3 regions of the uncultured Phascolarctobacterium sp. genome follow, and region 2 is predicted to be linked to each of the others. Evidence: riboswitches for the same ligand, from Rfam matches in the RefSeq annotation. Region 2 holds a riboswitch; each other region holds the start of a gene.

Region 1 (4,033 bases), on a different contig from region 2:
AATAGCGGCATTAAAAATTATTCTTTGCCAGTCGGCCTGATTCCAGTAGCGCAGGCTTGGTGTAGCAATCGGATAGCCATCTTTACCCTCTTTAAAATTGTACCAAATCTTTAAACTTTGTTTTTCATTAAAATCTTTATCTATACGCAGGTTAACGCCGTCTTCTTTCCATTTTGAACCGCCTAAAGTCCCTGTACCGCCAGTATATCCATCTTTATATTTAGTATCACCCGACATATCTCTATTTGCAGAAATGAAATAATGCCAGGATTTATCATTACCTGCGCTGCCGGAATAACTTAATGCGTATTTGTGTTTATCCCACGACCCGGTCGATAAATCAATTGACCCTACATTGTTACTGCCACCCTTACGGGTAATGATATTGATAACACCTCCCAAAGCATCTGCTCCGTAAACTGAAGCGCCAGGACCTTTGATGACCTCGATTTTTTCAACATTTTCCATATTGGTCACCTGGTCTAAATTTACACCGGTAGATTTACTGCCAGTCTTACTGTTACTGGAAATTCTGGTACTGGCAGTATTATCTACGCGGCGTCCATCTACCAAAATAATTACTCTGGTATCACCATTTATGGATACGCCATTATTATAAAATTCATAGCCATACTCACCACCACGGTAACCTGGGTTTTGGAAAGTTACTCCGGGAATACGTTTAATAGCTTCTGTTAAATCTGTATAATGCCGTTTTTCTATTTCTTCACGGGAGATTACTTTTACGTCACCGCCAGTACGGTAATAAGATTGTTCGGTAATAGTATTGCCAAATTTATCTTTGGTAGCATCGGCTTCAACCAAAACTGTATCCAAAGTATAGCCTTGTAAATTTTCGTCAAAAGCAGCATACGAAGTAGATGCCATTGAAAGCAGCATTACCATCGCAGCTGCAGCACCATATTTTTTATTAAGCTTCATCAAACTCATCTTCTTTCATCAATTTTTACATTTCATCATCCAACTATGACTAAGATTTACTTTACCAGCGCGAACCGTTGATATACGTAAAAGTGTAGTTTTGATCTGTGACCCATGATTTCCAATCCCCTGCAAATTTTCCAAGATTAAAACTCATGCGTTTAGTACCATTAGGTGCTACTTTACATAGTGGTATTTTTACCGGGGCACCAATAAATTCATATTTACTGCCATCTTCTTTGGTAAAAATAATGCGTGCAGTAAAAGAATTCAATTTTGTTACTGTTAAATCACTGCGCCGGTTTTTAAAATCCCCCATCATACACAAATCGCCATTATTCAGCCATATTTTACTGGTATTCCATTCCAGAATCATCTTATCCGTGGAAACTTCTGCCGCTGATACAATTCCAAATCCTGTAAATGTCAATATCACTAAAAATATTACTGAAAATTTTTTAAACATTCTCATTCCTCCTTTCCTCAAAAATAATATTCTGAACTTACTATATATTCCAATCCTTTGCCAAGCTTACCCTGTTTCGCTTGCAAAGTTTTAGAATCACAACAAAAAAGCCTTTTTGCGTGCTCGCAAAAAGGCAAAAGGATATACTTATCCAATTTCCTACCCATCACTCGCAGGCTATAGAAATACTAAAATCAGGCAGTTCTTCTGACTCTGCTTCATTGCTTACCCCGCCTTCCCAGTTTCCCAGTGGCATCTTTGAGGCTTGCTCAGCATTACAGCGGCGTGACCGTGTTGGTTTTACACCAACTTCTCTATTAAGCAATCGATTACACCTGATTCTTTTCTTTATTCAGTTAGAAGTATCTTTTTTGCTTTTTATATTATAAACTACTGTTATCGTTTAGTATTATAGCACTATGTCCCCCCCCAGTCAAACAAAATTGCATCTATATTGTATTAAAACAATATAGAACAATTTTGCTTTGCCAAACTGTCTATAGTTTGGATAAAACAACTCTATCAAAAGTTAAAATATAAAATTTATCTATCAATCCTTATCAACACCTGCGCTTTATTCCTACATCAGAGAAAGTAACATTTCTTTTATATTCTTTATGCAATTTTATTATCGTTTAGCATTATATCACTAACATTTCTATCAGTCAAATAGTTTTCTTTTAGTATAATAAAAATCGAATATATTCTAAAAAAAAACCACTTTGAAGATAAACTTCAAAGTGGTTTCGATTAGGCGTTAAATGATATTTTATTATTGATTAATAATTTTCAACTTTTCTTCCTGCAGCTTTTCTTTAGCGATCTCCAGCATCAGCTTGATACGGTTCATCTGGTTGACCTGACTGGCGTCGGCGTCACAATCCAGCGCAATGATATTGGCCTGTGGATTGGTACGCAGAAGCTCGCGGATCATGCCCTTGCCGGTAACATGATTCGGCAGGCAGGCAAACGGCTGCAGGCAGACGATATTATTGATGCCGCCGCTCAGCAGCTTGGCCATTTCAGCAGTCAGCAGCCAGCCTTCGCCGGCCATATTACCGGTCGAAAGATGCTTTTCAGCTAAAGCTATCAGTGTTGATAAAGGTTCGTAAGCGCTGAAGCGTTTGCTCTTTTGCAGTGCGATGTTCAGCGGCTTGCGGTAATAATCCAGAAACTTCATAAACAGCTTGGACTTGATCACATTGCCCAGCGTTCCGTCCAGCAGACGGCGTTTGACCTGTTCGTCATAAGCCGCATAGAGGAAGAAATCCATCATGTTCGGCAGTACGACTTCGGCGCCTTCTGCTTCCAGATAGCTGACGATATTATTATTGGCAACGGGATGATATTTGACCAGTATCTCTCCCACGATGCCTACCTTGGGCTTGCGGACGTTATCACGCAGCGGCAGCGCATCAAAGGCGGCAGTCACCCGTTTGATCGTCTGTTCAAAAGACAGGCCCGTCAAGCCTGCCAGACTGTCCTTGCAAAGCTGTGACATAACCTTATACAGGGAATCGGCCGCGCCTTTTTCCTGTTCGTAAGGACGTACACGGTGCAACAACTGCATCAGCAGGTCGCCATACAGCAGTCCTTTGACCATATCTTTCAGCAGATGCCACGACAGCGAGAAGCCGTCGCTTTTTTCGCCATACAGCGAAAAAACAGGTATGTTGCCCAGCCCCGCGTCACGCAAAGCACGGCGCATCAGGGCGATATAGTTGGTGGCACGGCAGGCGCCGCCCGACTGAAACAGGGCGATACTGGTTTTATTCAGGTCATACTGGCCCGACTTCAAAGCCCGCAACATTTGCCCAATGACCAGAATCGCCGGATAGCAGATGTCGTTATTGACGTATTTCAGGCCCAGGGCCACTGCTTCCCGATCCGGCAGCGGCGCTATCTCCAGCCTGTAGCCGGCATGACGCAGGGCGGTTTCCATAAACTGGAAATGCACCGGCGAAAGCTGCGGCGCCAGGATAACGTGGGTATCGCGCATTTTTTTCGAGAACGACGGCGGTATATAAGCCGGGATGTCTGTTTCCTCGTGTTTATCAAGACGTTCGCGCATCGCCGCCAGCAAAGAACGGATACGGATACGCGCGGCGCTGATATGGTTGATCTCGTCGACCTTCAGCAAAGTATACAGCCTGTGGTGCCGTTCTAATATCTCTTTGACAACGTCGGAGGTGATAGCATCAAGGCCGCAGCCAAAGGAGCTGATCTGAACCAGTTCAAGCTCAGGATGCGCGGCTACAAATTCTGCCGCACGATAGAGACGTGAATGCCACGACCACTGATCGACGACTACAGGCAGCTGCCCCCGCAGGCTTTCCGGCAGATCGGCAACAGCATCTTCTGAAATAACCGTCAGTCCAAAGGAAGCGATCATCTCCGGCAGGCCGTGATTGATTTCCGGGTCGGTATGATAAGGGCGGCCGGCCAGGATCACGGCGTGACCATGTTCGTCCAGTACCTTTTGCAGCAGTTTGTGCCCCATCTCCCTGATTTCCTGCTTATAGCTGAGCTGTTCGGCACGCGCAGCCTGCACGGCAGCGGCCAGCTCTTTCTGCTTCAGCCCTTCATGTTTCAGCACTTCTGTCAGACGTTCTGTCAGACGTTTAT
Region 2 (4,033 bases):
TATTCCGGATATGTTTTTTGAGCTATGTCTAAGATACCGTCGCCTATATATTGCGAAGCGGCATATCTGTGGCGATCTTTTATGATAATGACATTATTATTTTTGATTGCTTTGATGCTCTGCAGTGCCGGATCTTTTAAAACTTCTTTTCTAAAAAGTACGGTATCGCCTTCCTGGGTCGAACTGTAATCTGGAAACATCAAAACATCAGGGTTGACTTCTACTATTTTTTCTTTGCTTAGATGTTCACCACGAACAAGGCCCGCTACGGCAGCGCCGTTGATTACGCCGGCATTGATGCAGATGTCGTTGAACAGACCTTCTACACTTCCAAAAACCCCCAGCAGCGAATACCCCATCAATATCTTTTTTTCTTCTGCCGGTATTGCACCGGTTACGTCTTTTACAAGCTTTGTTTTATGATCCAATTCGTCAATTATTCTGTTTCCCTGCTGCTTTTCATTTACAGCCACCGATAAATTAATTATTCTTTGACGTACCATGTCCAGCGTGGTAGGCACTTTTGTTATATATACCTTTAGCCCTACATCTTTTAAGGCTTGGATAAATGCTGTGTTTGAGTTTTCCTGCACGATCACAAGGTCGGGTTTAAGGGCAAGAATTTGTTCTACGCTTACTTTTTGAGGAAGTTTCAGGGGAATCTGCGCAGCTTTATCGATAATCAATGATGTTTTAGGATCAGCAGCTGGTTCCGAGATTGCTGCAATGCGTTTTAAAGGAACCATATCTGTGAGTATTTCTTCAAGGCTGAGCGTTGTGGCATAGATTCGTTTAGGGGATTCGCTAAAATGCAGAATATTCCCTTTGTCATCAGTTACCTGATACTGAGTTTGAACTGCCGTGTTTTCAATAACAGCGTTTGGTTTTTCAAAGCTACAGCCTGTTACCGCTAGTATCATGATTATTGCTAAAATAAAACTGCGCATTCTGTTCTCCTGTTTAAGTTAATTTAGAAGCTATACTCATATCCAAGCATAAAGTTTCTGCCAAGATTGTGATAGTTAGTATCACCGTTAGTTGTAATATCAATTCTATCCAAAATATTATTTAAATGGAAAAATATTTTGTGATTATCCTCAGGTTTGTATGATAAATCAAGGTCTGTAAAAAACTGTGGTTTGATATTTCTTTCGGTAGAAGTATTAGAAATTCTATGTCCTACAAAATTTCCTGATAACATTCCGTTAAATTTATTTTTGTTGTAATTAAGAGTACCATTGATCTGATAACGTCCATAACAGTCATGCCAGCCTAAATCTCCATATTCTTCTTCATTTCTTGCCTGAGGCTTACTATATGTTAAGCCAATATTACTGCTCCAATTTTTATCATGGACAGTAGTACATGACAATTCAATACCAGTATTGCGGAAATCTTGATTAACATAATAAATATCATCATTTTTGTCACGAGCAGCTTTTAAATAATCTTTTATATCATAACTAAATAAAGCGACCCTCCATGATCTTTTATTTTCATTTAATTTATAACCTATCTCATAGTGTGTACCCTGTTCTGGCTTAAGATCTGTTGTAGGTAAAATATTAGAAGTTCCGTAAATTTGTGTTAAATTAGGCATTCTAAAAGATTTTCCTGCTTTAGCATAAAAACTGCTATCATCATTAATTTTATAAAGATATTGTACTTCAGGGGTAAATTTACTCAGGTCATCATTTTCTGTCGTAATTTTCGCACCATTTTTTTTCGTTTCAGTAGCCTTTGAACCAACAGCCCAAGTTTCTCGCATATTAAAAAGCAAATTTGATTTTTCATTTAGACTCATATCATATGAAAGATACAAAGAATAATTGTCCCTATCATAACTCATACTATTTGAAGTTCCCCGCAGATCCATATCTTCTTTCTGGAAACTCGCACCAACTAATAAAATATTTCGTCCCACATCAAATTTTTTCTGTACATTCAAGTTTGTATTATGCCCTTTCCTCCAACTATTAAGTGTCGGAGCCTTCCAACCATTACCAGATGGTGAAATTTTATCGTATGTTTTTTCTTGAGTTCCATAAGACACATGTGCTTGCCAATCGTCTTTATCATAGCTCAGCAAAAAATTATTATCTGTATCATAATAATCTCTCATTTCAGTATATTTTTTACTAACAGCATCTTTTTGAAGGTATCTATGCTCATTCTTTGAATAATTATGGGTAAATATTAATCCATCTGCGATCTGATAGTTCCACATAACACTTTTCCGCTCGCCTTTAGCATAATCAAAAACATTACCCGTAGTTTTACCATCAGCAAGACTACTTATACCTTCAGCCTTACCACGATTTTCGAGACCTGCTACAATGCTAAATTTTCCTGCTCCTAAAGAAATATCATAACGTTCTTTACCAAAATTACCCGCTGAAACTTTAATTCTGCTCTTTATAGTTTTTTTAGTAATAATATTTATTACACCTCCTGTCGCTTCACTTCCATATAATACAGAGCCGCCGCCCCTTACCACTTCTATTTTCTCAATTGCATCACTGGGAATATCTTCAAGATTATATTTACCATCCATATTCATGGGCACTCCATTAAGTAAAACCAAAGTACCCACTTGGGCACCACGAATCATTATTTTACTTGTCATCGTACCCATCGCAGCACCATTAAATCCCTGTGATTGTATAGTAACACCTAGAGTATTCTGCAAGACATCAAATGCATTGTTAGCTCCACTTTCCTCAATTCTCTTGATATCATATACCTCAACTGCTGCAGGAGTATCTAAATCTCTTGTTTCCATTCTTTGTGCCGTAACAACCATTGGATCCAGGGTAAAAATCTGTTCCGGTTCTTCTGCGTGTACTGCTGTACCCCCCCAGATGACACTACCAGTTATCAGTGCTGCCATAAGCGCGCTTTTGTTCAAGCTTTTCTTCATCAAATTCAACTTCCTTTCAATTTTCAATTTACTGTCACCCTGCTTTAAAAGTGTTAAAAAATAGAAAAGCCCCCTTTTCCCAAAAACAGATAAGGAGGAATAGAGGCTAAATTCGTGCCTGTTCTCCCCTATACTGTCTCTCGCAGAAATAGAGTTACTGGTAAAAGCTGACTTAAGCAGTATTTTACTGCTAATACAGCGGCGGGACCGTGTTAGATTCTCACTAACTTTTATTTATTATACATTACCAGTATCAAATATCAAATTTATTTTTCTACTATGTGTGATATAATACTATGTATAGTCATTAGACAGTCAAGAGGTTGGTGAAAATTTATGGAGAAAAATAAAAAAAAATTATTTACGACCGGTGAGCTGGCTTCTTTATGTAAAATCCACAGAAAAACTTTGCTTTTTTATGACAGGCTTGGCCTTATCACACCGGAATTTATCGATGCTAACGGTTATCGTTATTATGCGAGAAGGCAGTTTTTTTCTTTAGAAATCATTTTGGCATTACGTAAATTAGATGTATCATTACCTGAAATAGCGGAATATCTTAAGCATAAATCTACCTCTAATTACAAAAATTTACTTACAAGACGTGCCAATATATTAGATCAGCTTTTATCTGATCTTCAAAAAATGCGTACTGAACTCAGCGAGAGAATATGTTTTTTGGAAAATACCGAAACTTTGCCTCTGGAAATAATAACTTTGATAAATGAAGAGGAAGATTATCTTTGTCTAAGTGATCCGGTGCCACAGAATGCTGATTTAAAAATCAGAACAAAAATTTCCGCTAAACATTTATTAACTTTAGCTGATTATATAACTTTTAATAATCACGTTTCTGGTTATATACTTGATAAAAATTCTTTTCTGGCTTGTGAACGTCCGTATACTAAATATTTTTATCAATCCTTTACACAGCCTTTTGACTCGCCTTATTTTTTTCTTAAACCGGCAGGATTATATGCCACAATTTACTTTAAAGGTATTTATTGCTCGTACGGCAAACCTTATATTGATCAGTTATATAGATATCTACAGGAAAACAATTTACAGGCTGTCAGTGATATTTACATGACTTCGATCAGAAATCATTGGGTC
Region 3 (4,033 bases), on a different contig from region 2:
TTTAGACCGGAGCGAATACTCCGGTCTAAATATATGTTACTTAAAAAGTATATTCCATACCTACAATGAAGTTACGACCTGGAGCACTCCACCATTGTTCATCTGGATTACTACTCCAGTTATATCTAGCATTAGAATGTTCTGCATAGAATTTGTCAAAAATATTATTAACTTTTACATATGCTTTAATCGTTTTAGACACTTTATAATTCAACCCTAAATCCCAAACCCAATATGTCGTAGCCGGGAAGAAATTATCAACAGCATCCGCTGTCTGTGGGCCAGGTCTATCAATAATACCTTTGCCTAACAATGATGCACTAAATTTCCCCTCATCATAATCTACACCTAAATTCCATGCACCTTTTGGAACATACCCATCCACATTAGCTGCTCTTTGAGCAGTAGCATCCACTATTGTATGAGTATAACCAACAAAAGTAGAAATATTTTTATTAAACTGTTTCCTCAGTTGTACATCCCAACCTCTTGCTTTTTCATCGCCAACGTTAGTATATTTGGGCGCTACATAACCAATACGATCTTTTGAATTTCTCCAGAACATGTGTGCTGAAGCAACTAGTGTATCATCAAATCTGTGATTGATACCAATTTCTTTGGTATCACCTGTTTCTGGCTTTATATTTGGATTTCCATATTTAGCACTATACAAATGTGTTGGAGTAGGCGGAATAAAATATTCACTATAGCTTACATAAACATTGGTTTTATCATTATTAAAGTTGTATCCTAAATTTACACTTGGTGTTGTATGATTACCAAAACCAGAATTTTTATCATGTCGAACTCCAGCAGTTAATTTTAATTGATCAGTAATATTAAATTGATCTTGAATATATACTGCTTTATTAATCATTTTTACACCATCAGCTGTAATAACTTTATCATGGCTATATTCAAAACCAGCTGAAAGAATATGTTTATCATCAAAATTCTTAGTAAATTGATCAGAAATTCTCATAGTTCTGACTTTAGTCAAATAGGCATTAAAATCCGTATCGTAATCTAAATTGATAAAAGATAATTGATTTGTAGTAGTATCATCAAATTTACTGTTTAAAATAAATTTATAATTACTGTTATCTACCGATCCAGGTTTTAAACTTGGTTCCCATAATGCAGTATATTTATAATCAGCTTTATATGAATCATAAGTAGCTGTTAAATCATGCTTCTCTCCGAGTTTCTTTGTTATTTTAAAACTGCTACTCGTAGCATTTGAATAGGCTGGGGTTGTTGTTCCACGACCATCTTTAAAATCACCAATCCTATTTTTACTAACATATGCATCCCAAGACCAATCTTTTTCTTTTCCCTGATGGTTTATAGCATAATTTTCTGTACTAAAGCTTCCTAATTCAGCAGAAATTTTAGTTTTTATTCCCTCAGGTTTAGCTGTAATGATATTAATAACGCCACCTTTTGCATCAGATCCGTACAATGTAGATGCAGAACCTTTTAACACTTCAATTCGTTCTACGTTATCCAGATTTTTTAGCATTACAGCAGATATTTTGTTATTAACATTGTTTATTTTGACACCATCGACAAGAACTACTATTTCATCAGCACCATTAATTTTCAAATTATTGCTGTTGTCGTAGCCAGCTACACTATAATTGCCAATGTATACACCCGGCACCATACGCAATGCCTCAGACAAATCCTGATAATGTCTCTCTTCAATTTCTTTTTTTGTAATTACACTAATATTAGCATTTGCTTTAAACGCCTCAACAGGAGTACGAGTTGCCGTTACAACTATTTCATCTAACAAAAAGTGCTGTGGTTCTTCAGCAGCGTGGCCTACCGTGTACCCCCCCAGATGACACTCCCAGTTATAAGTGCCGTCATCAGTGTACTTTTACTCAAACTCTTTTTCAACATACTCAACTTCCTTTCACAACTTTTTATTATATAGAACAAATCATTTATGCCCAATCTCACATGGCCGCATAAATAATTGATCCAACAAGTAAAAATGCCTTTCTCCTAAAAACAGAGAAAGGCATAAAAACACCAATGTAAAAAACAAAGGCGCAACCTTCCCATCGCTCGCAGGAATATTACTTCGTTAAAACAGGCAGTTCTTCTGGCTCAGATTCAACGCCTTTGCCGCACCTTCCCAGGGGGTTCCCCAGTGGCATTTGCAGCAGGCTCATCTTTACAGCGGCGGGACCGCATCGGCTTATACCGATTTCTCTATTAAGCTTACGCACCTGTTTTTAATTTTCAATTATTAAAAGACTCTACTACTTATTTGGCTGCTTATATGATATAATGTCTTACATGAAGATATAATAAACTATATAGTCACTATATTGTCAACATATTTTTCAATTTTTATTAAATATTATTTAAATATTTTAATGGAGTTGCAATTACTATTATGAACAAAAATTCTGAAAGCTTTTTTACTGCCGGTGAACTGGCTACCCTCTTTAACATTCCTAAACAGACATTGCTTTATTATGACAAAATGAATCTGCTGACGCCAGAATTTATTGCAGAAAACGGCTACAGGCATTATTCATTAAAACAATATCTAACGCTTGAAGTTATTGTTAATTTACGTAAACTGGATATTCCAATTTCTAAAATCAAAGCATACATAGATAATCGGGATATAGATGACTTTGATAAACTTTTAATAGAAAAAGAACGTGAATGCGATGAAATAATTGAAAAAAACCTGAAAATAAAAAACAGCTTAAATACGGTTTTCGCTCAATTAGAGAAAACTCGCAGCAGCAGACTGAACCAGCTAACTTTGGAATTTCAAAAAGAAAAATATTTTTTCATAAGTGATCTCAGTAAAACCAGGATCGGGAAAAAACGAATCGAAATCATGGCTCATCACAATCAAAAAGCTTTTTCCAAACAGCACTTCAAAGAAAAAAATATCGGTTGGATCATAAAAAAAGAAAATTTTTTCAGTAATGATAAAGCTAATACAAACGATGCCTGTGCATTTTTTTCGGCAGTAGGTCCTTCGCATTCCAGGGCTAAATCATGTATCACCCGCCCTTCCGGTCTTTATCTTACTTTACGCTTTAAAGGTACCTTCTATAATCAGGCTCCAGAACTCGCGCTGAAATTCAAAAGTTTTGCTGAAAAAAATGATTTACAGATCATCGGAGATCTGTATGTTTCACCTTTAAAAAATCACTGGGTCACCTCAAATCCTGATGAATATATCAATCAGATATCTATACAGGTTGAATATAAATAAAACTGGCTGAGACGTTGTCTCAGCCAGTTTTATTTAATCAGCTCTTTCTTCCATTTCACCTTCAATATCTAATAATAATTTCTGTAATTCTCGCTTTGTTTCAGCTCTGGCATTCCACATTTGCCTTTGCTCTGCTTCCAGCAGCACTTCGGCAATCCTATGCAAAGCCCAGGGATTCACTTCTTCCATCCACTGACGTATCTGCGGATCAAGTGCGTATTTTGCTGCCAGTTCTTCATACATCCAGTCATCCATAACTTCAGTAGTTGCATCCCACTGATAGCAATGTGCGACATAGTTTCCCATATCAGCAGCACCTTTGTAGCCATGTTCTTTCATGCCGTTGATAAACTTTGGATTCATGATCTCGCCGCGGAAAACCCTTTTTACTTCTGCTTCGATAGTACGAATAACCACATGGTTTTGATCTGTACTGTCTGCACAGTATGTTCTTGGCATTTTTCCGCTGCAGCTGCGCACACCTGCTATCAATCCGCCATGATAAGAATTAAAATCATCCGCGCTCAGTAAATTTATCTCTCTATTATCTATACCCATAACAGTAGCATCAATCTTGCTTAAACGGCGTTTAAAAAGCTCAGGCATATAGGACCCGCTTTCACCGTCACCATAAACGTGAGCGCCCCAACGTACATAGACCTGCGCTAAATCATCGATATTTTCCCAATTTTTTTCTTCCAGAAGATATGCTACGCCCGCGCCATACCCCCCTGGCGGACAACCAAAAATACGGTGTAAAGCCTGCTTTTCAGCTTCTTC

The links. A riboswitch is a leader RNA that binds a small molecule or an ion and turns the genes downstream of it on or off. The one in region 2 is predicted to bind cobalamin.
Region 1: it holds a riboswitch for cobalamin, as region 2 does, so the genes downstream of both, Q4G98_RS11060 (hypothetical protein) here and Q4G98_RS07075 (TonB-dependent siderophore receptor) in region 2, are expected to answer to the same signal.
Region 3: it holds a riboswitch for cobalamin, as region 2 does, so the genes downstream of both, Q4G98_RS00210 (TonB-dependent siderophore receptor) here and Q4G98_RS07075 (TonB-dependent siderophore receptor) in region 2, are expected to answer to the same signal.

Annotation. Positions count from the first base shown of each region.
Region 1 is NZ_CATWDQ010000020.1:17,375-21,407, reverse strand. Features, by position in the region: gene Q4G98_RS11065 (TonB-dependent receptor) at 1-906, opposite strand, end outside; gene Q4G98_RS11060 (hypothetical protein) at 1,004-1,408, opposite strand; cobalamin riboswitch at 1,588-1,762, opposite strand; gene Q4G98_RS11055 (acyl-CoA dehydratase activase-related protein) at 2,181-4,033, opposite strand, start outside.
Region 2 is NZ_CATWDQ010000007.1:52,871-56,903, reverse strand. Features, by position in the region: gene Q4G98_RS07080 (ABC transporter substrate-binding protein) at 1-947, opposite strand, end outside; gene Q4G98_RS07075 (TonB-dependent siderophore receptor) at 971-2,920, opposite strand; cobalamin riboswitch at 3,062-3,187, opposite strand; gene Q4G98_RS07070 (MerR family transcriptional regulator) at 3,257-4,033, shown strand, end outside.
Region 3 is NZ_CATWDQ010000001.1:53,285-57,317, reverse strand. Features, by position in the region: gene Q4G98_RS00210 (TonB-dependent siderophore receptor) at 41-1,798, opposite strand; cobalamin riboswitch at 2,086-2,259, opposite strand; gene Q4G98_RS00205 (MerR family transcriptional regulator) at 2,411-3,253, shown strand; gene cobN (cobaltochelatase subunit CobN) at 3,287-4,033, opposite strand, start outside.